2 regions of the Bradyrhizobium yuanmingense genome follow, and region 2 is predicted to be linked to the other one. Evidence: riboswitches for the same ligand, from Rfam matches in the RefSeq annotation. Region 2 holds a riboswitch; the other holds the start of a gene.
The links. A riboswitch is a leader RNA that binds a small molecule or an ion and turns the genes downstream of it on or off. The one in region 2 is predicted to bind cobalamin.
Positions count from the first base shown of each region.

Region 1 (10,775 bases), 2.8 Mb from region 2:
TTTCCAATGGGCGCTGGCGTTGGTCCGGTCAACGCACTGGTTTATTGCTCCGACCAGCTTGCTTTACACAAGCCCATTGGTCCAAACTGCAAGACGTATTTGGGTTAGCGGCTCTTGCAACGTTGCTTCTGACGGCGCTAAGAAGGGTTAGATCACGGAGCAGATCTAAGATGCCACGAGATTACCCGATCAGCAGGCGCGCTTGCCGCATCTTGCTGACGGAAGCGAGATTGTTCGGCCGTTCCTGTGGGAGACCCTTGACGGCTATGATCAACGCAATGTCTTCACTGCCGGTTATGGATCGCGAGCGGTCGTAACCGTTCAGACCACTTTCAATGATGAGAGGGTGCTGGAGCCCAGCATTGAAACTCGTCCAAAAAACCCCTCAGCGCGGATCGGCGAAGCTAATTTGCGACAAAATCCGTATAGGCACTGAGGGCGGCTGCGAGCCGCCCTACCGCGCCAGTACCAGCGCTGCCCAAAACTACCGCTGATGTCCGAGTCCGATTCCAAGATGTAAGGCCTTCTGACGGAGCGCACCGACGCTGCGTTTGGTCATCTTTGATATTTTTATGACCGGGGTTCGGGCCTTCGAATGGACTTTGAGCTCTTTGATATCTGCCCTCGTCCATTCGCGCCGCTTAACGCGTTTCTTGGTTGCTTTCTTCACGATGAATGCTCCTTTTGAAGAGGGGGGCTTGTAACATAGTTTTCTCGGCGCGACGACCGTAAAAAATAGACAATCTCATTGGAAGTCACGTCGGTCCCGCCTTTCGAACGCGAGCGGCTGGACTAGTGCAGCTGCTGGATTATAAATTTCATACAGAGGAATTGTAAGGTTGATACAGACCTCGCACTCTGAGAACGTTCTCATCGAGACATTTCTATTCGAAGCTAAGGAACCGACACGCTCTAGCAAATCACGACAAAGCTGAACAGGTCCAAGGGATGTGCGGACAAGAATGAAAAGACGTTGTGTTCCGCGCCCGCGATTGTTTCGAAAGAGTTGGCCGCGTAGATAAACCCAAGCTCAGCTTCTGCTTGATCGCGTGCTCTTTCTCGACTTCGCTTTCTTACGGATTCAAATTCGCCTAAAGAGACCGGCGCCGCTTGATGGCCTCGAGTGATGGGTTATTGGTGAAGTTCACGTGTGCCGACCTCCCATCCAAAATGCTTGTAGGTCGAGCTCGGATTCCAGCATGCCGCCCGCTGCCCGGGATGCCCTTATTCCAATGCAAGATCATCATGTCCAGTTTCCGCGATAAGGAATTTGCTGAAAGAGCAGAAAGACCGGCCTTTAACAAAGCTCCGGCTATATCCACGGCCTCGTAAGGGAGTGAGGCCTGATCAGCACCATGCGCGGGCGGAGCGCTCAAAGACGGGCAGAGACTCTCGCCGGCTGCCATCGTCAACCAATACACAGGTTCTGCCTGAACGATCGACCATCTTTCTCATATCTGACCAAAATGCCTTCCGCGAGATCAGTTTAGCCGCGCTGATGTGCGCGAAAGGCCGGATCCTCCATCCCTCAGGTTGACTCAAGTCAATATCCCCAGTCGTATTGAACAAACTTCAACACCCATTAACAACGACACTGTTTCTGAATTGAACTTCGCGATCTAGTCGAAGTACATCACCATCAGCAAGGGATTGAGCGGCTGGCGGCCACGCCGATAGCGGTTTACGAGGGCTCAATCGCTTGCCGTGGGGCGCTTTCTGCGTGCATTCGTTCCCAGCTGCGAAGTAAAACGGGGCGGCTGCTCAGCTTTCAGCTCTTGCGCGATCTCTCGCTCAACGTGCATAGTACGCCGATCTAAGTGTACCAGCGTCTCAGATAATCTCTTGCGTGCTAGGTGATAATCCCGCACCTGGCCTCCCGCTCGATCAGCCTTTGGCCGAAAATATCGAGTTGAGACGCGCGACTTGCGATACGCTGCATACGAGCTGGCCATTCGGGCCGCTGCTATAATAGATAGCCAAATGCTTCTTAACGACTTCGATGCTCGCCCGACCGCGCGGCTAGCCGGCAAGTCTCTTCAGTATGGACAGCTGAAAACTCAGGCGCACGCTATGGACTCAAGGAAACGCCTCATAATACTTTTCTGGAGGTAAGCTTCAGAGCCGCGCGGCGAAAAGAGAGCTTCCTCCTTAAGCGCGATGCACGACACCCGCCTGCCGTCGCCGCGGTAAGCAACGTTTTCGACGGAATCGGCGACATCCCGACCAGAGTGTCCCGAAGAACGGTTCAGCATTAGATAGCTGTGTAGACCAGGAGTATGGCGAGTTCTCAACTGCCGCATTTGACTCATTTGAGATCAAACGACGTCGGTCGTAACCACGCCGTTGTACATCTTGACGAATGACGTCGCTCACAAAACGAACCGCCCTGCTTCTTTCGCTTCCAATTGCCGCCCGATCCCGCGCGAATCGTTCGTGTGTTGGGTTCAAATAGATATCGAACATTTAGCGTATCTCTAGGCACGAGCGTAGATCGGCCGTTCATCCATCTGGTGGCATCGAAGAACGGTCTTCTTTAGAGTCACCTGAGGATCGAATGATATTCCAAAGCTCCCGTCCTGGTCCGTGAAGACTGTGACGGCACGAGGGTGCCGCAATATGCGAGAGTGCTCTACGGGCCGCTGAGAGGGCACTCGATGATCGTCGACCTGAGACGAGGCGGAGAGTCCATCTAACTGGCTCAGCTACTTCGCGGCACTGCGGAGCCTACGCTGCGATTCTGGCAACTAGCTGATGCGGTATAAGCTTGACCAGTTCTAGCGAGCACGCCCCCGCCAGCTGTCAGGCGCGAAGCAACGGCTTTACGATCGTCGCCGCGGGGAAGCAGAGGATTACGTATATCGTCGGGACTAGTTGAAGTAATCCTCCGGCCCGCCTTCACGAAACGAGTGAGAGTAAAGCGGTGGACCCCCCGCCAACGATCCGCCTGTGGCGGTGTCGGACCGGGACCACCTGAAAGCGGTTCCGTTCAAGGATCCGAGCCAGCTCGGGGCAGGCGTCGTCGACCACAACGACGTCAGGAGCGACCGAAAGGACGTTGATATCTATGTAAAGGCTGGACAAGAGCAGGTCGTCATCGTCGTAAGTTGGGAAGTTATTTTTGAGTGGTTCCGGGGCGATTATCATGTCGCAATTGCGCATTGCTTCCGGCAAATAATCGGCCACCTCGCGAGACCGCACGAGCAACCGCCCCGGTGCAAGCGCTATGACCATGCTATCGATATGGCTATCGCTGAGCTTGTAGGCACGGTAGATTCGACATCGTCCCTCCAAATGGCGCTCCAGCCCAATCACATGCCATTGCGTGATTCTCGGTCGCAATATTTACGACCAGGTCGCGTCCCAAACGCAAACACTGCGCACCGTCCCACATCAGCTCCAGGCCAACGTCATAGGAGTGCGTTCCGGGATCGCTGATCGGTTCTGTTGGGCCACCGTTGTTGAGAGGACGTAGGAACGGCCAAATGACCTGTCGGTCATTAACGGGCGTGGCATCACTAACCATCGCGCGCCTTGTTCGAAATAGGACGCGAAGATTGGCTTGAGAAATTGCGTCTCGAAGTATTGTGATCGGAGCATGGGAGGAGTCTCGATCACTTCGTCTCCGCCCCGACCATTGTAAAGGACGAGGTATTTCCCCAATCGAGGCGCGGTTGTCGGACACAGTGTCCGTAGGCATCCGGGACGAACACGTGGTCCCGCCGGGCGCCCAAGACATCCATGCTGGTGGCGATACTATGACTGGCGAGGACGTGAACTACGAGCCTTGGCCGGTGTTGAAAAGGTCAGCTTCCGTGGGAAACTCGGAAGTGCGAGGCCGTTGTTTACCAGAAGAACTCGTCCTTGCGGGATGTTCGAAAGGCTGATGTGGACGGATTAGCTCATGCAGACGAGGTTCGAAGCTCCAGCACATCGGCGAAGATTGTCCAATCGCGGACACTCTTTTGCCTGCAGAAATGGGTCTCTGCCTGCTGAGCGGCAGCACTCAGCGAGGCGGCATCGACCTTGAAGGCTGCCTGGCACGCACGATGCTCGCCGCCGGTATCGTCACAAACGGTCTTAATAAACCGAACTTTAAATGAAGGCATGCCCCTCTCTTCCTGTGGTTCGCTTATCCAGTATTCTGCCATTCGCAGCGAGAGTATTTGATCTGCCTCAAGCAGCATCCCAAGAAGTCTGTACGCTCCTTTGAAGATAGGTCCAGACTGCAGCAGCGCGACGCGAGCCTCCTGCTGTCACGAAGAACCGCGAGCGCGTGTCTGTCCTGCCTGTCGTGTCGCACGCTGCTTTGAGCTGAGGAGCAGCGCCTCCTGGTCTGCTCATGCCGCTGACGGGCAAAATCAAGTCTCTCATCGAGGATTGTCTCGCAGAGACGATTGAGGCCACCATGCGCTATCACGCTCGAGATGCTGGGATTTATTCTTTGCTTGCTTTGATACTCAGCCGGCGGTTATAGGGAAGACCGCAGCGAACTTTACAGGCGATAGTTTCGTGAAGCACTGGCGCAAATGCCGGCGCATCGCGGGCTGATTTCTGATATGCGCCTGCGGCGGGGCTATAGCGCAAGCGATGAAGGCGCAATGAGACCAAGAACTCCGATCTTGCATCCGACGGTCCACCTGCCGCCGCGACAGCAAAGCCCATCATCAGGCTTGGGAGCCCTCGTTTCGATGAGCTCCGGTCCAGGACTTCAGCGCCAAGGCTTAAGGGTGGGATCAGCGCCGACAAGGCTAGCGACATCGAAAGGCGAAAAGCGAACTGAGCATCTGCGTGCACGGAGCCATGCAGGAAAAATGCTATCGTAGCCCATGGGCGCGAGTTGCGCCTCAAATCAACACGCTGGCGTGTTGCAGACAATGCGAGGCCCCGGCAGAAGCCCCAGTTCGGACATACCGACTGCGAACGCAAGCGTCTGCGGCTCGTAACAGCCGCTCGAGCACAACCTTTACCGGAGGCGCACCAAATTTGACTGGCATCAATGCTGCGTCGACTGCCTGCTCATAGAAGCGATGTTTCAGTAAGGTTAGACGCATGGCAGACAAAAGGACTTGCCGTCCCATGATGCATTCATGTCCCGGTATCAGCGGCCGATTTTTAGGAGTGCTTCCGGGCGCAGCCGAGCCGCGCGCCAATGACCTGCACATGATAAGCTGCGCCACTCGCGATGCCGCCTATCGATTCGACGGAAGCTCAGGGGCTGTTTCGTGGCGGAATTCTAAATATTTCAGTTCACGAGCGGATCGTGTTCCGTCACAACGGCGCCGCGGCCGATAGCCCTCTGCGGCGGACGCGATCGAGACCGCGGGCCGTCCGAGCGATCGGGCTTAGTCTGTCTGCGCGGAACCCGAGCGATGTGCGTAGTATTCACAAGGTTATCTGAATTTGTCAGCCCGCAGCAATGAACTCCGTCCAGGATCTAAGGGCGATCTCACCTGGGAGCGGCTCGAAACGGCGCCGCCCTTCGATCAGGATCTGGAGATTGCCGTGATCGAGGGCAATTCAATTCACCGGGTGGTCTTTTCTTGCCGCCGGGTCTTCGGCGGATGGATCAATGCGAATACCGGAGAGCACGTCGCCGTGCAGCCGACCCATTGGCGTATCTGGCCCGGATAACGGCGTTATCCTGCAAAATAGATTAGCGTGAGTTTGGGGCAGGACTGCCTTCGCCGCTCTCTCCTCGGGAACGATGTAGCCTCGATGGAATGAGCGAGCCTGACGGGCATCATCTCGGAACGGACCGAGCCCGCGGTGCGTGCCTTTGTGACGTCAGGCAATACTTCGTTCATTGCTGTCGCAGCCGCGCCAACGTGTTCATGAGCGACAAACCTCGGTCTAGATTTCTAAATCTCAGGCTTACGGTCTCGCATACCACGGTATAATTGAGTTACGATAACTTGGTGGTTTATATAGGCGCAGATTTTCGGTGAATGTTCGCACCGTGATCGATCCGTCGGCTATTCTCCTCCGTCGACGAAAGTAGCGCGATGCGTCAGCGTCGCTCCTCCGAGACTGTACTTCCGCCCGACCCCTAAGCGGGGCCGGGCGTTTTTTATCGACCCGACGGCTTGCCTCGAGATTGTGAGAGCGCAAATGACCACAAGGAATTAGCTCTGTCGAGAACAGACTCTAGCCTGGTTTTACGGATCGGATGCAGCGCGCAGTTCGCGGGCGGCAGCGACCATGTTGGTTAGCGCAGGCCGAACCTCCTCCCATTTGCGCGTTTTCAGGCCGCAGTCCGGATTGACCCAGAGCTGCGACTCCTGCAAGCGCGTCCGAGCCAGAGCCATCAGGTCCTTTATCTCGCTCGTCTCGGGGACGCGTGGAGAGTGAATGTCGTACACGCCCGGTCCGATTTGATTTGGATATTCGTACTTCCTGAATGCGTCCAGTAGCTCCATTTTCGAGCGCGACGTCTCGATCGAAATGACATCCGCATCCATTGCAGCGATTGCACCGATGATGTCGTTAAACTCGGAGTAGCACATATGTGTATGGATTTGCGTTTGATCGGCAACGCCCGACGAGCAGATGCGGAAGCAATCTCCGGCCCAATCGAGATATGCCTTCCACTCCAATTGGCGCAATGGCAATCCTTCCCGGAGTGCAGCTTCGTCGATCTGGATCATGGCCGCACCGGCATTCTCGAGATCGCGGACTTCGTCGCGGATCGTGAGCGCAAGCTGGCGGCAGACCTCGCTTCTGGGAATATCATCGCGAACAAAAGACCAGTTCAGGATCGTCACCGGTCCAGTCAACATCGCCTTCATTGGTTTGCTAGTTAGTGATTGCGCGTAGCGCCACCAGTCCAGCGTGATCGGCTTCGACCGCACTACATCGCCAAACAGGATCGGGGGCCGGACGCAGCGCGAACCATAGGACTGTACCCATCCATTCCTGGTAAATGCGAAGCCGGCGAGTTTCTCGCCAAAGTACTGCACCATGTCGTTGCGCTCGAATTCGCCGTGCACGAGCACGTCAAGACCGATGTCCTCCTGCCAACGTACCGCGCGGGCTATCTCCTCCTTGAGGAACCTGTCGTATTGTTCGTCGCTCATCGCGCCTCGCGCATGCGCCGCACGAGCATTTCGAACTTCTGCGGTCTGCGGAAACGATCCGATCGTCGTGGTAGGAAATGCGGGTAGTCCAAAGCGTTCCCTTTGGATCTCGGAGCGACGGGCAAATGGGCTGGCGCGCCGGCGCATTGTCTGGTCGATCGCCCTCATCCGGACAGCGACATTGGCGTCGCGGATCTTGGGCGAAGTCCGCCGGGCAGTCGCAGCGCATTCTGAATCGGCAAGAGCTGGTCCGACATTCTGGTCGCCGGCGAGTACCCGCGCCAGGATCGCAAGCTCTCGCATCTTCTGAACCGAGAAAGCAAGCCAGCTCTTGACGTCGGAAGTGAGCTCGGTCTCTAGTTCAACATCGACTGGCACGTGAAGCAGCGAGCAGGATGGAGCGAGCTGTACACGGTGCTTACCGAGCTTCGCAATCGCGGGCTCCAGCCGCTGGCGGAGCGAAGATAAGTTCGAGCGCCATACATTCCGGCCGTCGATGACACCGAGCGACATGACGAGATCACTTCGGCCCTCAGCGATGATCTGATCCAACAACTCTGGCGCACGCACAAGATCAAGGTGCAGACCGGAAACCGGGAGGCTCAGGGCGGTATCCAGATTGTCGCGTAAGTCGCCGAAATAGCTGGCAACCATGATCTTGATAGCCGGTCCCTCCTTGGCGAACCGGTTATAGGCGTGTAGCAATGACTTTCGCACCGCCTGGTCAAGATCAAGGACCAGGCAGGGCTCGTCAAACTGAACCCAACTTACACCTCGTTCGGCCAATTCATGCAGCACCTCGATATAGACCGGTATCAGATCATCCAGTAGGGAGAGGGGCTGGAACGCGCTATCGGCACTCTTGCCGAGCTTTAGGAATGTGACTGGCCCGATCAGGACAGGGCGGGTCTGAAAGCCAAGAGCCTTTGCTTCCTCATACTCTTCAATGGGTTTGCGAGAGCAGAGTCTGAACGCCTGTCCCCTGTAAAACTCGGGAACCATGTAGTGGTAGTTGGTGTCGAACCACTTAGTCATTTCCTGCGCGGGTGCGCCAGACCCCCGAGGTCCTAGGCCGCAACTCGCATCCTGGTCGTCGCATTGTGATCCGCGGGCCATGGCGAAGTACGTCTTGAGGGAAATGGATTCTCCTTTCGAGGCGTAGATCTCCGGGATGGCGCCAACCATGGCACTTGTATCGAGCATCTGATCATACAGCGAGAAGTCATTCGAGGGAATGATCGTGACGCCTAGAGATTTCTGACGAGCCCAGTTCGCTGCGCGCAGGCCGGATGCGTCCTCGTGCAACTGCCGTTCGCTGATCTTTCCGGACCAGTAGCTTTCGAGAGCGAGTTTGAGCTCACGCCGTGGACCGATGCGTGGCGTTCCGAGCGTAGCAACCGGAAGAGAGAGAGAAGACATAGCTAGCGTTAACCCCTGTTGGGGACAAAGGCCATGGCGGACGCAGGCAGGGGAAGTCGCGCGAGCGACGGCTGCTTGGCGCACCACCGAGACACCCCGTCCGTGGACCAATATATTGTCGGGGCAGGTCTCCTGGCTTGCAGGTCATCGCTCCTGTCCGGCCTTCCCGAAGCCGTGCAGGCTTCAGTGACATCATTGGACGTAGCTCGCCGCTTACAGTTGCGGGGGCAGCGCCGGCATTTGCACCGGCTTCCCTCTTAGCTCCGGATCCAATGGGAACCGGAGAACCTCGACGACTTGAATTAGCGGCAGGAGAACTCTTCCGTCAACCTCTCAGATTATGTGCTCCAAGCTAATCTGCGACATCTGCTAGGTGACTCACCATGCACCTCTATGATTAACCACCATCTAGAGACATTCTCTCATCACAGATGTCGTAATCAGACATGCCCCTGTCAGATGTCAAATTGAGCATCGGAGCTGCCTTGAGAAGGCGCCGTACGCCAGATCGATGATAGGGACAGCAGTCTGCGCGGCCAGGATTACCGCCATTCCAAGCAGAATGCAGAGGCGACTTCCGACCTCCAGCGGTTCGCGCAGCAAGTCCGCTGACCAGCTGTTCTTTCGACTAAAGGAGACATTGAACAGGCCCAACATACGCGGCGAACAGGTTGATTTGCGTGCCAGACAGACTTCAAGGTCGGGCTTAAGTCGGCTTCGTGTCGCCATCATGTAAGGCGAACGCCGACGGCAACGATAGGGAACCACACGGTCCACTGGCAGCCAACACACTCCCAATTCTGCAGGCACTTGGCATCGAGGCGTCCACCTTTTCCGCTAACTATCCGGTGCGGCACACGGATGCACAGGCTGTGGCGGATACAATGAATGGAAACATCGAAACGTGAGCAGGTCGGAAAGTCGACAAGATGAACACAAAGCCCGTGCGAATTTTCCGCCTATTGCCTGGCACGAAGAATGCAGATCCTCCGGAGGCGCAGACTCCTCCTGCTGGGCATGTCCAGCTCAGCGAATTGATGCTGCCGCTGGCGAGGGAAGTTAGCGGCGCGTGACGTGGAGGAAGGCACCTACTCGTGCGGGACAGCTAGCGGGTGCCCCGTCGCGTCTCCGTAACCTTCTTGCGCCCGCTCATAGCTGAAAGATGTCTGGATGAAACGCGATAGGCCGGGGGTTATGAAGAGACTGTGTGGAAGATCCGCGCTTCGGCTTTGGCTAGCTAGCTTTCTAATCTGCCTCGCCTGGCCGGCCGCCACGAGCAGCAATTCTCGCGCCAGCGACAACCCCCTTGTCGAGAGACTCAAGTCAACCTGGCGATCGCAAGATGGTGAAACGATAGAACAAATCATCTCCAATGTCTCGAAGGTGGCACAGTTCGTCCCTCAAATGTGGGGCGTCGCAGAACTTGGCGAAAACGACTTCGTTTTCGTTTCGTGGACCAGACACCGTGACAACAAATCAGACGAACAGTACGCTATCACCTGGAAAATCGCGCCCGACGGTACGATTGAACTTGCGTCAACATATGCGAAGCCGATGGAATTGGGCTGGCGCGCTCTGGCACTCTCGTTGATCGCCCGTGAAGTCGCAGATGGCGAAAGGGACGCAAATCTTCGCTTTCTGCATGATCCGACCAACTTCAACTTCGTGACTACCTCGCAAGGCCGGCTCGGCGATCTTCTGCGGCAGGGCAGCTGCACTATCGTTGAACCTGTTGGAGTGGACTACTTACCGAAGCAGGATGACAAGCCGACCGAGAAAGGTGATCTGTGGCGCGTTCTGCTCTTGGTGAACTGCAATATCCAAGGACCACGTTATTTTACGCACAACGGCGTCATCACTTTCGAAAAGAGTGAAGGAAGAGATTGGGAGCCACAATCCTCATTCGCCAAGCGCATCGCGAAATTTCCTCCTGGCTCATGGTTCCAACGCACCGAGCCAAAGGAAGAGGAAGACTTAGGAGAGAGAAGGCCTTAAGAAGTTCGCGCAGAGCAACATCGCGCCACGGCTCCTCCACAGCCGAGCGCCTCGGACCAACTAAAAAGACATACGCGCTCTGCAGTTGCGTTGTTTACGGCTCCGCAACAGTCAGGGCAGCCTTTCTCGCAGCCTTCGGCCCGTCATTGGAAAGGCCGGGCAGGCACGATTGCATTTTTCCGCGAGGCGTTGAGCTCAGCGGCGTGTACTCGTTTGCGAGATATTGTTTGCCCGCCTGCACTCCACCTATTGAGAGGACACCAACTTTGCGGGGGAACTAGCTTTCAT
Region 1 covers NZ_CP104173.1:5,389,540-5,400,314, forward strand. Annotated here, with positions in the region: gene N2605_RS25405 (hypothetical protein) at 3,900-4,184, opposite strand; gene metE (5-methyltetrahydropteroyltriglutamate--homocysteine S-methyltransferase) at 6,156-8,492, opposite strand; cobalamin riboswitch at 8,598-8,799, opposite strand; gene N2605_RS25415 (nodulate formation efficiency C protein) at 9,663-10,487, shown strand.
Region 1: it holds a riboswitch for cobalamin, as region 2 does, so the genes downstream of both, metE (5-methyltetrahydropteroyltriglutamate--homocysteine S-methyltransferase) here and N2605_RS12030 (DUF1636 family protein) in region 2, are expected to answer to the same signal.

Region 2 (10,775 bases):
CGCAAATGCGCCGCCATGCGGTTGAACTGCTCGCCGAGCGCCTCCAGCTCGTCGCCGGTCTTGATCGCGAGCCGCGAGTTGAGGTCGCCGCTGCCGATCCGCCTGGCTCCTTGGGTCAGCAGCTGGATCGGCACGGTCATGCGCCGGCTGAGAATGAGCGAGACCAGCACCGCGCAGGCGAGCAGGATCACGAGCAGGAAGGTCGAGCGGCCGATCGAGGCATAGATCGGCGCGTAGGCTTCGGTAAGCGGCAGCTCGACGAACACCAGCCAGCCGAGCGAGGGCACGGTCGCATAGGTCGACAGCACGCGCTGGCCGGAGAGATCCTCCTTGCCGAGGCCGCCCGAAGGCGGCCCGATGCCGTCGAGCGCGGCGCGGACGTCGGCATGGCCGGAGAGATCGCTGCGCTGGAGCGCCCGCCATAAATCGGGATGCGCGATCAACACGCCCATGCGGTCGACGACATAGGCCTTGCCGGTGTTGCCGACCCTGATTCCCGTGACGAGGTCCCAGATGAAGCGCAGATTGACCTCGGCGACGATCACATCGGGAGCGCGCCCGGTGCCGCGCGTGGCGAGCGTCATGAAGGGCTCGGTGTCGCCGAAGAAATAGACGGGACCGTAATAGGCCCGGCTGTCATTGGCACCGCGGAAGGCGGCTGAAGCGGAGAGATCGGCGTTGCTGCCGACCTTGTCGGCGATCCGGCGCGATACGCGCAGCTGCTCGCGGCCTTCCGAATTGAGCTGGGCGATCTCCGCGATCGCAGGCGAGAGGCGCAGGAGGCGGATGGCGTTCAGCCGCTCGTCCTCGTGGGTCGACAGCTCCGGCGGCAGGCGCGCGAGCCACCTGATCTGGTTCTCGATCTGGCCGATGAACTGGCCGATCTGAATCGCTGCGGAGGCGGCCTGTTCGCGCTGGGTCGCCGCCAGCAGCTGCTTCTGCTCGCGATAGGAGAACCAGACGTCGAAGCTGGCGTTGATGGCGAGCGTGGCGAAGGCGAGGGCGACGATCGAGTAGAGATATTTCCTGAACAGCCGGCCGGAAGGCGTGCGCGAAGGTTCCTGGTCGCCGGGATCGTTCACTCGCGGATCTCGTCGGCGCGCGCGAGCAGCGTGAACGGGATCGTCAAGCCGAACGAGCGGGCGACCGTGCGGTTGATCAACAGCTCGTATTTGCGCGGCGATTGCACTGGAAGGTCGCCGGGCTTGGTGCCGCGCAGGATCAGGTCGACGTAATCGGCCGAGCGCACCTCGAGCGTTGGGCCGTAGCTCATCAGCCCGCCGGCATCGATGAAGTAATGGAACGGATAGATCGTGGGCACGCGGTATTTGGCGGCGGCCGCGACCACCGCCTTGCGGTTGACCACGAGGAAGCTGTCGACCAGCGCGACCATCGCCGCCTTGGGCAGTTCGGAAAAGCGCTTGACGGCGTCGTCGATCTCCGCGGGCGCGTTGACGGGCGCGGGGATCACGGAGACGCCGGATGCGGCAGCCTCCTGCTCGATCGATTCGAGGAAGAAGCGTCCGCCGCGCGGCGTGGTCGCGGGGTTGAACAGGATGCCGACGCGCGCGACGTCGGGCACGGCCTCGCGGATCAGCTGGAGCCATTTGCCGCCCATCTCGGCGCTGCTGTTGGTGAAGCCGGTGGCGTTGCCGCGGGGATGCGCGAGGCTTTCGACGAAGCCGTTGCCGACCGGATCGTTCGCGGTCGCAAACACGACCGGGATGGTCTTGGTGGCGGCAAGGACGGCGGCGGTCTCGATCGTCGACCCCGTCAGGATCACGTCCGGCTTGAGGTCGAGCAATTCCTGGACGGCCATCTTCAGCCGGTCCGGCGCGCCGAAGGTGGAACGGAGCTCGAGGCGGAAGTTGACGCCTTCGACCCAGCCGCGCTGCCGCAAGCCGGCGACGAGGTTGCCCAGGCGAGAGCTCGCGCTGTCGATCATGCCGCGTCTGGTCAGCTCGTCGTCGAGCGGCAATGCGGTGAGCGAGGCGACGATCCGCATACGATCCGGCGTTGCGCCGAGCGCGATCCATCCCGCGACCGATGCAGTCGCGAGGCGAATGAAGCCGCGGCGATTGACCGCCGAGGAAACGAAAGATCGCCCCGTCATGGACTACGTTGCACGATCGCCTTGCTTTGCTCGATGCTTAGCGCGAAAGCGGGGTGCCCACAATCGACGAAAGGCGCATGTGAATGTTCGTTCGCAGGCTTTCGATCTGGTGCCCGGCGGCCTAGCGCCGCAGCGTGAACGCGTCCGCGCTGCGCCGTTGCTCCCATTTCGCCTGCTCCAGCTCGGGCCGGTCGCACTCGATCTCGGGATAGCCGATGCAGAGATAGGCGATGAACTTCCAGCTGTCAGGCACGTCGAGAACAGCGTGCATGCGCGCAGGGTTCAGTATCGACACCCAGCCGAGGCCGATGCCCTCGGCGCGGGCGGCGAGCCACATCGCGGTAATGGCGGCGACCACGGAATATTCCGTCGTTTCAGGCATGGTCGCGCGGCCGAGGCCGTGGCCGATGTCGCTGCCCATGTCGGCGAACACGGCAAGATGGCCGGGCGCCTGCTCGAGGCCGGACAGTTTCAAGGTGGCATAGCGGGCGGCGCGGTCGCCGGAGTAGCAGCTCAGCGCGTCGGCATTGCACGTCCTGAAATCTTCGACCACGGCGCGGCGCGTTGCAGCATCATTGACGATCACGAAGCGCCAGGGCTGGCTGAGGCCGACCGAAGGCGAGAGGCAGGCGGTCTCGATCAGGCGATCGATCGCCCCCTCCGGCAGCGGATCGCTGCGGAAGCGGCGCACGTCGCGGCGCCACACGAACAGCTCGCGTAAGTGCTGGCGGAAGCTATCGTCGAACTCGACCATGAGGTCATCGCCCCATTTGGAAGGACGCCGCCACCAGCAGGATCAGGATCTCGCCCGTCTGCTCGAACGCGCCGAGGATGTCGCCGGTCTGCCCCCCGATTTGGCGGATGGCAAGCCGCGCCAGCAGCAGGCCGGCCAGTGACAGCAGGATCAGGCCGACCAGCGCCTTGCCCGGCCCCAACGTCAGGGCAAGCGCAAGCGTTCCAAGCGCGAAGGCGATGGCCACGCTGCGCCCGGGCGGCGCCCCGGCGCCGGCAGAGAGGCCATCAGGCCGCGCCGACGGGACTAGCGACATGAAGGCCGGCAGGCCGGCACGGGCAGCAACGTGCGCCGCGCACAGCGCGAGCATGACGGCCCATGGATTTGCGATCGTCGCAAGCGCGCTCCAGCGCAGGCCGAACGATAGGATCAGGGCGCAGACGCCATAGGTCCCGATCCGGCTGTCGCGCATGATCTCGAGCTTGCGCTCGCGCGTGCGGCCGCCGCCGAGGCCGTCCGCGGTGTCGGCAAGTCCGTCCTCGTGCAGCGCGCCGGTGATGAGGGCGGTCGTGGCTAGCACAAGGAGGGCGGCAAGGCTCGGCGTCAGTCCGAAGCGAATGGCGATCTTGTAAGTGAGGGCGCCGGCGAGGCCGACCAGCAGTCCCGCGACCGGCAGCGCCCACATTGCCCGCGCAACGGCGCCGTCGCCCGCAGGCTTCGAGGATGCCACCGGCAGGATCGTCACGAACGATGTCGCCATCTTGAGATCGGCGAGGATGTCCTTGAGGTGCTCGGCGCGCGGGATCATTTCAGCTTCAACGGCAGGCCGGCGACGACGAACTCGACCTCGTCGGCGACACCGGCAATGATCTGGTTCATGATTCCGGCGGCATCGCGGAAGCTGCGCGCCAGCGCGTTGTCGGGCACGATGCCGAGGCCGACCTCGTTGGTGACGAGCACGACGGGGCTGTTGAGGCGGGGCAGCGTGTCGGCGAGCTCTCTCACCTCTCGCTCCCAATCGCGCGCCGCATGCATCAGGTTGGAGAGCCACAGCGTCAGGCAGTCCACCAGCCTCGCGCCGCCACCTTCGGTCGAGAGCAGCGCGGGCACGAGATCGAGCGGCACCTCGCGCTCGATCCAATCGGCTCCGCGCCGCGCGCGATGTCTTGCGATGCGTTCCTGCATTTCGCCGTCGAGCGCCTCGGCCGTCGCGACGTAGACGGGCTGGCCGGCAAAGCTGCGCGCGCGCGCCTCCGCCCGGGTGCTCTTGCCCGATCGCGCCCCGCCGGTGATCAAGATGATGGCCATAAAGGTCTCCTGCCGCAGCACTAATCATCAAACGCGGCCAAAGACAAAGCCGAAATCAGGCAGCGAGGGGCTTGCGCTCGGCCGCCGTCTTGCGCAACAGGGGCGGGACAGGAGCTGGATGTGGACTTTGCGGGCGCGATGGTGGTGGCGATGGCGGTGGATGCCCTTCTGGGCTGGCCGGCGTGGCTGTTCGCGCGGATCGGGCATCCCGTCACCTGGCTGGGCGGGCTGATTGCCGGCATCGACACCGCCTTGAATCGCGCGTCCGATCCGCCGGCGTTGCGCCGAGCCGCGGGCGTCGCCGGCGCGCTTGCGGTGATCGCGCTCTCCGCGGCGCTCGGCTGGGCGCTGCAATCACTGCTTCCTTCGGGCTGGATCCAGATCGTGCTGATTGGCATCCTGGCCTGGCCATTGGTCGCGCTGCGCTCGCTGCATGATCATGTGGCTGCCGTCGCCACGCCCTTGCTGGCCGGCGACGTTGCCGCGGCGCGCGACGCGGTCTCGCGCATCGTCGGCCGCGATCCCGCAAGCCTCGATGAGGCCGGCATTGCGCGCGCGGCAATCGAGAGTCTTGCCGAAAACACCTCCGACGGCATCGTCGCGCCGGTGTTCTGGGGCGCGCTGTTGGGCTTGCCCGGTATCCTCGCCTACAAGGCGATCAACACGCTGGACTCCATGATCGGCCACCGCAGCGAACGACACGAAGCCTTTGGCTGGGCGGCAGCGCGCATCGACGATGTCGCCAATTTCATCCCGGCGCGGCTGACCGGATTTCTGTTCGTGCTGCTGGCACCGCAACGGTCGGAGGCATTGGCGTGCATGACGCGCGATGCGCGCCGGCATCGCTCGCCCAATGCCGGCTGGCCGGAAGCGGCGATGGCGGGCGGACTCGGCGTGCGGCTCAGCGGCCCCCGCATCTATCACGGCAACGCGACCAACGAGCCCTGGCTGAACGAGGGTGCGCGCGATCCGCGCGCCGCCGATATCACCGAGGCGCTGACAGTCTATCGTCGCGCCATGCTGCTGGTCGCCGGCGTGCTTGCGATCCTGGCTTTCGCGTGAAACAACGGGGCATGCGCGAGCACGGTGGAAATCTCGATCTGGCCCAGCGGCGTTTCGGCGGACGCGCAGAGGATTGGATCGATCTGTCGACCGGGATCAACCGGGTGCCCTATCCCGTGGGCGAGGTAAGCGCACGCGCGTGGAGCGCGCTGCCGTCACGCTCCGAGATCGAGGCATTGCATCAGGCGGCGCGGCACGGCTACCGCACGAGCGCACCGATCGTTGCGATGGGCGGTGCTCAGGCCGCCATTCAATTGCTGCCGCAACTCGCGGCGCCGGGGCGGGCGCGCATCCTCGCGCCGACCTACAATGAATACGCCGGCGTCCTGTCGGCCGCCGGCTTGGATGTCCACGAGATTACGGAGTTCGATGCGCTGGCGGGTGCAGACCTCGCCATCGTCGTTAATCCCAACAATCCCGACGGGCGGTGCCATTCGCGCAAGGATCTGCTCGCGCTGTTGCCGCGCGTCGGCCGTCTCGTTGTAGATGAGAGCTTTGCCGATCCCGATCCGCAGCTGTCGCTTGCACTGGACGCGGATCGACCAGGACTGTTGATCCTGCGTTCCTTCGGAAAGTTTTATGGGTTGGCCGGCCTGCGGCTCGGCTTCGCCATCGGTCATGCCGCCGACATCGACAAGCTTGCCGCCGTGTCGGGTCCATGGCCTGTTTCGGGCGCGGCGATCGAAATCGGCTGTCGTGCCTTGCGCGATCAGACTTGGGCCGAGGCGACGTCGGCGCGGCTCGCGCGCGACTGTGTTCGCCTCGATGCAATGGCGCATTCGCGAAGCTGGCGGCTCATCGGCGGCACACCGCTGTTTCGCTTGTACGAAACGGGCGACGCGGTGGCTGCGCAGGAGAGGCTCGCGCGCAGCCACATCTGGTCCCGCGTGTTCGCGCAACAGCCGACATGGCTGCGCCTCGGGCTCCCCGGCAGCGAAGCCGAATGGACGCGCCTTGCCGAGGCCCTAGCGCGCTAGCGCGAGCAGGCCTTCGACGTCGAGATGCTTTTCGATGTGATCGGCCAGCGCCTCGAGCGCGCTTTCGACGCTGGCGTGATAGGGCTCGTCGCCTGCGGGAATGTCGAGTTTGGCGAGGTAGGCCTTGCGGAAATCATCCGACGTGAACAGGCCGTGCAGATAGCTGCCCTGCACACGGCCGTCCCTGGAGATCGCGCCTTCTGCCTCGCCGTCCAGCTTGGCGAAGGGGCGGGCGCGATCCGGGCCGTCGGTGTGGCCGATATGGATCTCGTAAGCCTGGATCGGCTGATCCGTCGCCGCATGCACGGCCGCAACACGTGTCAGCGTTTTCTGCGGGCTCATCACCGTCTCGACATCGAGAAGCCCGAGGCCCGGCGTGTCGCCCGCAGGCCCCTCGATGCCTTCGGGGTCTGCGACGCTGCGCCCCAGCATCTGATAGCCGCCGCAGAGGCCGAGCACGTGGCCGCCGCGGCGGTGGTGCGCGAGCAGGTCGATGTCCCAGCCCTGCGCGCGCAGGAAGGCGAGGTCGCCGCGGGTGGATTTTGAGCCAGGGATGATGACGAGGCGCACGTCGCCCGGGATCGCCTCGCCCGGGCGCACCATCACGAGATCGACGCCCGGCTCGAGCTTGAGAGGATCGAGATCGTCGAAATTGGCGATGCGCGATAGCGCCAGGCAGGCGATCTTGCATTGGCCCGGCTTGCGCGCATCGCGCAGGCCGAGCGCGTCTTCGGCCGGCAGCTCGCCGGCACGCGGGAACCAGGGCAGCACGCCGAGGCCGCGCCATGCAGTCTTTTGCTCGATCAGCCTGTAGCCGTCGTCGAACAGCGTGGGATCGCCGCGGAACTTGTTGATGACGAAGCCAGAGATCATCGCGGCATCGTCGGGGTCGATCACCGTCCTGATGCCGACCAGCTGGGCGATGACACCGCCACGGTCGATGTCGCCGACCAGCACGACCGGCACATTCGCCTTGCGGGCAAAGCCCATATTGGCGATGTCGGACTTGCGCAAATTCACCTCGGCCGGACTGCCGGCGCCTTCGACCAGCACCAGATCGGCCCGCGCCTTCAGCCGTTCAAAGCTCTCCAGCACCGCGCCCATCAGCGACGGCTTCATCGCCGCGTAGTCGCGCGCGCGTGCGGTCGCGATGCGCTTGCCGTGGACGACGACCTGCGCGCCGACATCGGTCTCGGGCTTGAGCAGCACCGGGTTCATGTCGGTGTGCGGCTCGACACCGGCGGCGAGGGCCTGCAGCGCCTGGGCGCGGCCGATCTCACCGCCATCGACGGTGACCGCGGCGTTGTTCGACATGTTCTGCGGCTTGAACGGCAGCACGCGCAGACCACGGCGCGTAAAGGCGCGCGCGAGGCCGGCGACGATGAGCGACTTGCCCACGTCCGAGCCGGCCCCCTGAATCATCAACGCAGGTGCCATCGTGCCTTCAAAACTCGACGCCGGCCTGCGCCTTGATGCCGGAACGGAACGGATGCTTGACCAGCGTCATCTCGGTGACGAGGTCGGCGATCTCGATCAGCTCGTCCTTGGCGTTGCGACCGGTGAGCACGACATGCGTCATCGCAGGCTTTTGCGTCGTCAGGAATTCGACGACTTCGGCGATGTCGAGATAGTCGTAGCGCAGCGCGATGTTGATCTCGTCGAGCACGACCATGCGCAGCCGCTCGTCGAGGATCAGCTCCTTGGCCTTCTCCCAACCGGCGCGCGCTGCAGCGATGTCGCGGGCACGGTCCTGCGTCTCCCAGGTGAAGCCTTCGCCCATCGCGTGGAACTGACAGAGTTCGCCGAAATGGCCGGTGAGCAGGCGCCGTTCGCCCGTATCCCAGGCACCCTTGATGAATTGCACCACCGCACAAGGGAAGCCATGCGCGACGCAGCGGACGATCATGCCGAAAGCCGAGGAGGATTTGCCCTTGCCCGCGCCGGTATGGACGATGATCAGGCCCTTTTCGCCGCTCTTGGTCGCCATGATCTTGTCGCGAGCGGCCTTCTTCTTCGCCATTTTGGCGGCGTGGCGGGCGTCGGTTTCCTCGGTCGTGTGGGTTTCCGGTTCAGGCGTCATCGGTCCCGGTCCTTCGGCTTGACAAGTGGCGGCCACCGGCAAATGGTGGCCTGGCGTTGGTTCCTGTCCTATGACAGGCGAAGAGGGAATGCGATAGGGTCCGAATCCGCAAAGATTTGGGTCCAAACTGCAGCCGCCCCCGCGACCGTGACCGGAGAGATGCCCGAAGCCACTGATTCCTTTTGGAATCGGGAAGGCGGGGATCGAAGGGCCAAAACCCTGCTCCGCAAGCCGGGAGACCTGCCAGCGCGACGAGTTTTGGACCGGCGGACGGGGTGTTCCGCGACGGGGAAGCGGGCCTTTCTGGAGAATGGTCCGTGCGCCTCATCGCCTCCCGCTGTTATCTGGAAGAGGCGATGACCGTCACACTTCATGTCTGCATCACCTGCCGCGCCGGCCAGACGCTCGGCGAGGGCGAGACGACGCCCGGCAAGCGCCTGCATGGCGCGATCCTCGAGGCCGGCGTGCCCGAGGGCGTCAGCGTGGTTCCCGTCGAATGCCTGTCGGCGTGCAGCCAGGGCTGCTCGGTCGCGCTCAGCGCGCCCGGCCGCTGGTCCTATGTCTATGGCCGCCTCTCCGATGCGAATGCGCAGGACGTGGTCGCAGGTGCTGCGGCCTACGCGGCGGCGCCCGACGGAATCGTGCCCTGGCGCAGCCGTCCCGAAATCTTCCGCAAGCAGTCGCTTGCCCGTATTCCCCCTGTTACCGTCGTGCCGGAGGCCGCTGAATGAACTCGCTCGCAAAAGTCCCGGTTACGGTCGTCACGGGTTTCCTGGGCTCCGGCAAGACGACGCTGATCCAGCATCTGCTCAGCAATGCCGGCGGCAAGAAGCTCGCCGTGCTCGTCAACGAGTTCGGCAGCGAAGGCGTCGACGGCGAGATCCTGAGGTCCTGCGCCGATGCGAACTGCCCGGAGGAGAACATCGTCGAGCTCGCCAATGGCTGCATCTGCTGCACCGTCGCCGACGATTTCATTCCGACCATGGAGCAACTCTTGGCGCGCCCGGTGCGGCCCGATCACATCCTGATCGAGACCTCGGGCCTGGCGCTGCCAAAGCCGCTGCTGAAGGCGTTCGACTGGCCGGAGATCCGCTCGCGCATCACGGTCGACGGCGTGATCGCGCTGGCCGACGCCGAGGCCGTCGCGGCCGGCCGCTTCGCGCCGGATCCGGCTGCGGTGGAAGCGCAGCGCGCGGCGGACGACAATCTCGATCACGAGACGCCGCTGTCAGAAGTGTTCGAGGACCAGATCGCCTGCGCCGACATCGTGCTGCTGACCAAGGCCGACCTTGCGGGCGCAGCCGGAATCGAAGCCGCAAAGGCGGCGATCACAGCCGAGATGCCGCGCCGCGTGCCGATGCTGCCGGTCACCGATGGCGCGATCGACGCGCGCGTCATCCTCGGCCTCGGTGCGGCCGCCGAGAATGATCTCGCCGCGCGGCCATCGCATCATGACGGCGAGGAGGAGCACGAGCACGATGATTTTGCCTCGGTCGTGATTGACCTTCCGGAGGTCGCCGACATCGACGCGCTGGTCGCATCGGTCCAGAAACTGGCGCGCGAGCAGAACGTGCTGCGGGCGAAGGGGTACATCGCGGTCGCTGGCAAGCCGATGCGCCTGTTGTTGCAGGCGGTCGGCGAGCGGGTGCGCCATCAGTTCGACAAGCCCTGGGGCGCGGGTCTCAGACAGTCGAAGCTCGTCGTGATCGGCGAGCATGGCGATATCGACGAGGCCGCCATCAAGGCAGGACTTGGTCTTTCAGGACTTGGTATCTGATGCACGTCGTCTTCCGCGAGAGCCGCGGTCTCGAGGAGACCGCGACGCCAAGAGACATCGGCCAGGACCCGGCCGATCTCGTGGTGCTCTCGTATTCGGATTCCGATTTGGCCGCGTTTGCGGCCGGCTGGCGCCGCGGTCGGGGCAGCCTGCCGTCGCTGCGGCTGGCCAATCTCGCGGAGCTGCGGCATCCGCTGTCGGTCGACACCTATATCGAGCGCACGCTGTCGCAGGCCCGCGGCATAATGGTGCGCCTGATCGGCGGGGAATCCTATTGGGCGTACGGGCTTGCGGCGCTCCAGCAACTCGCGCAAGAGCGCAACATCGTGCTCGCCGTGCTGCCGGCGGACGGCCGCGACGACGCGCGGCTGGATGCGTACTCGACCCTGCCGGTCTCGACGCTGCGGCGGCTCAAGGTGCTCTGCGACACCGGTGGTCCGGTCGCCGCGCAAGCCGCGATCGCGCAGCTCGCGCTGGCCTCAGGCCTTTATGCCGGCCCGGTCATCGGCGAGATGACCGTGCCCGAGATGGGATTCTATGATCCCGCGCGCGGTGTCATTGCCGCGCCAGTTGGCGAGGGCAAGCCGCGCGCACTCGTGACGTTCTATCGCTCCTATCTCACGGCCGCCGATACGGGGCCGGTCGACGCCTTGATTGCGGCGCTGCGCGAGAAGGGATTTGACGCCTACGGCGTGTTCGTCACCTCGCTGAAGGCGCCGGGCGTT
Region 2 covers NZ_CP104173.1:2,572,624-2,583,398, forward strand. Annotated here, with positions in the region: gene N2605_RS11985 (hybrid sensor histidine kinase/response regulator) at 1-1,082, opposite strand, end outside; gene N2605_RS11990 (ABC transporter substrate-binding protein) at 1,079-2,113, opposite strand; gene bluB (5,6-dimethylbenzimidazole synthase) at 2,235-2,867, opposite strand; gene cobS (adenosylcobinamide-GDP ribazoletransferase) at 2,872-3,654, opposite strand; gene cobU (bifunctional adenosylcobinamide kinase/adenosylcobinamide-phosphate guanylyltransferase) at 3,651-4,154, opposite strand; gene cbiB (adenosylcobinamide-phosphate synthase CbiB) at 4,275-5,216, shown strand; gene cobD (threonine-phosphate decarboxylase CobD) at 5,228-6,193, shown strand; gene N2605_RS12020 (cobyric acid synthase) at 6,182-7,630, opposite strand; gene cobO (cob(I)yrinic acid a,c-diamide adenosyltransferase) at 7,638-8,273, opposite strand; cobalamin riboswitch at 8,314-8,535, shown strand; gene N2605_RS12030 (DUF1636 family protein) at 8,630-9,004, shown strand; gene cobW (cobalamin biosynthesis protein CobW) at 9,001-10,050, shown strand; gene cobN (cobaltochelatase subunit CobN) at 10,050-10,775, shown strand, end outside.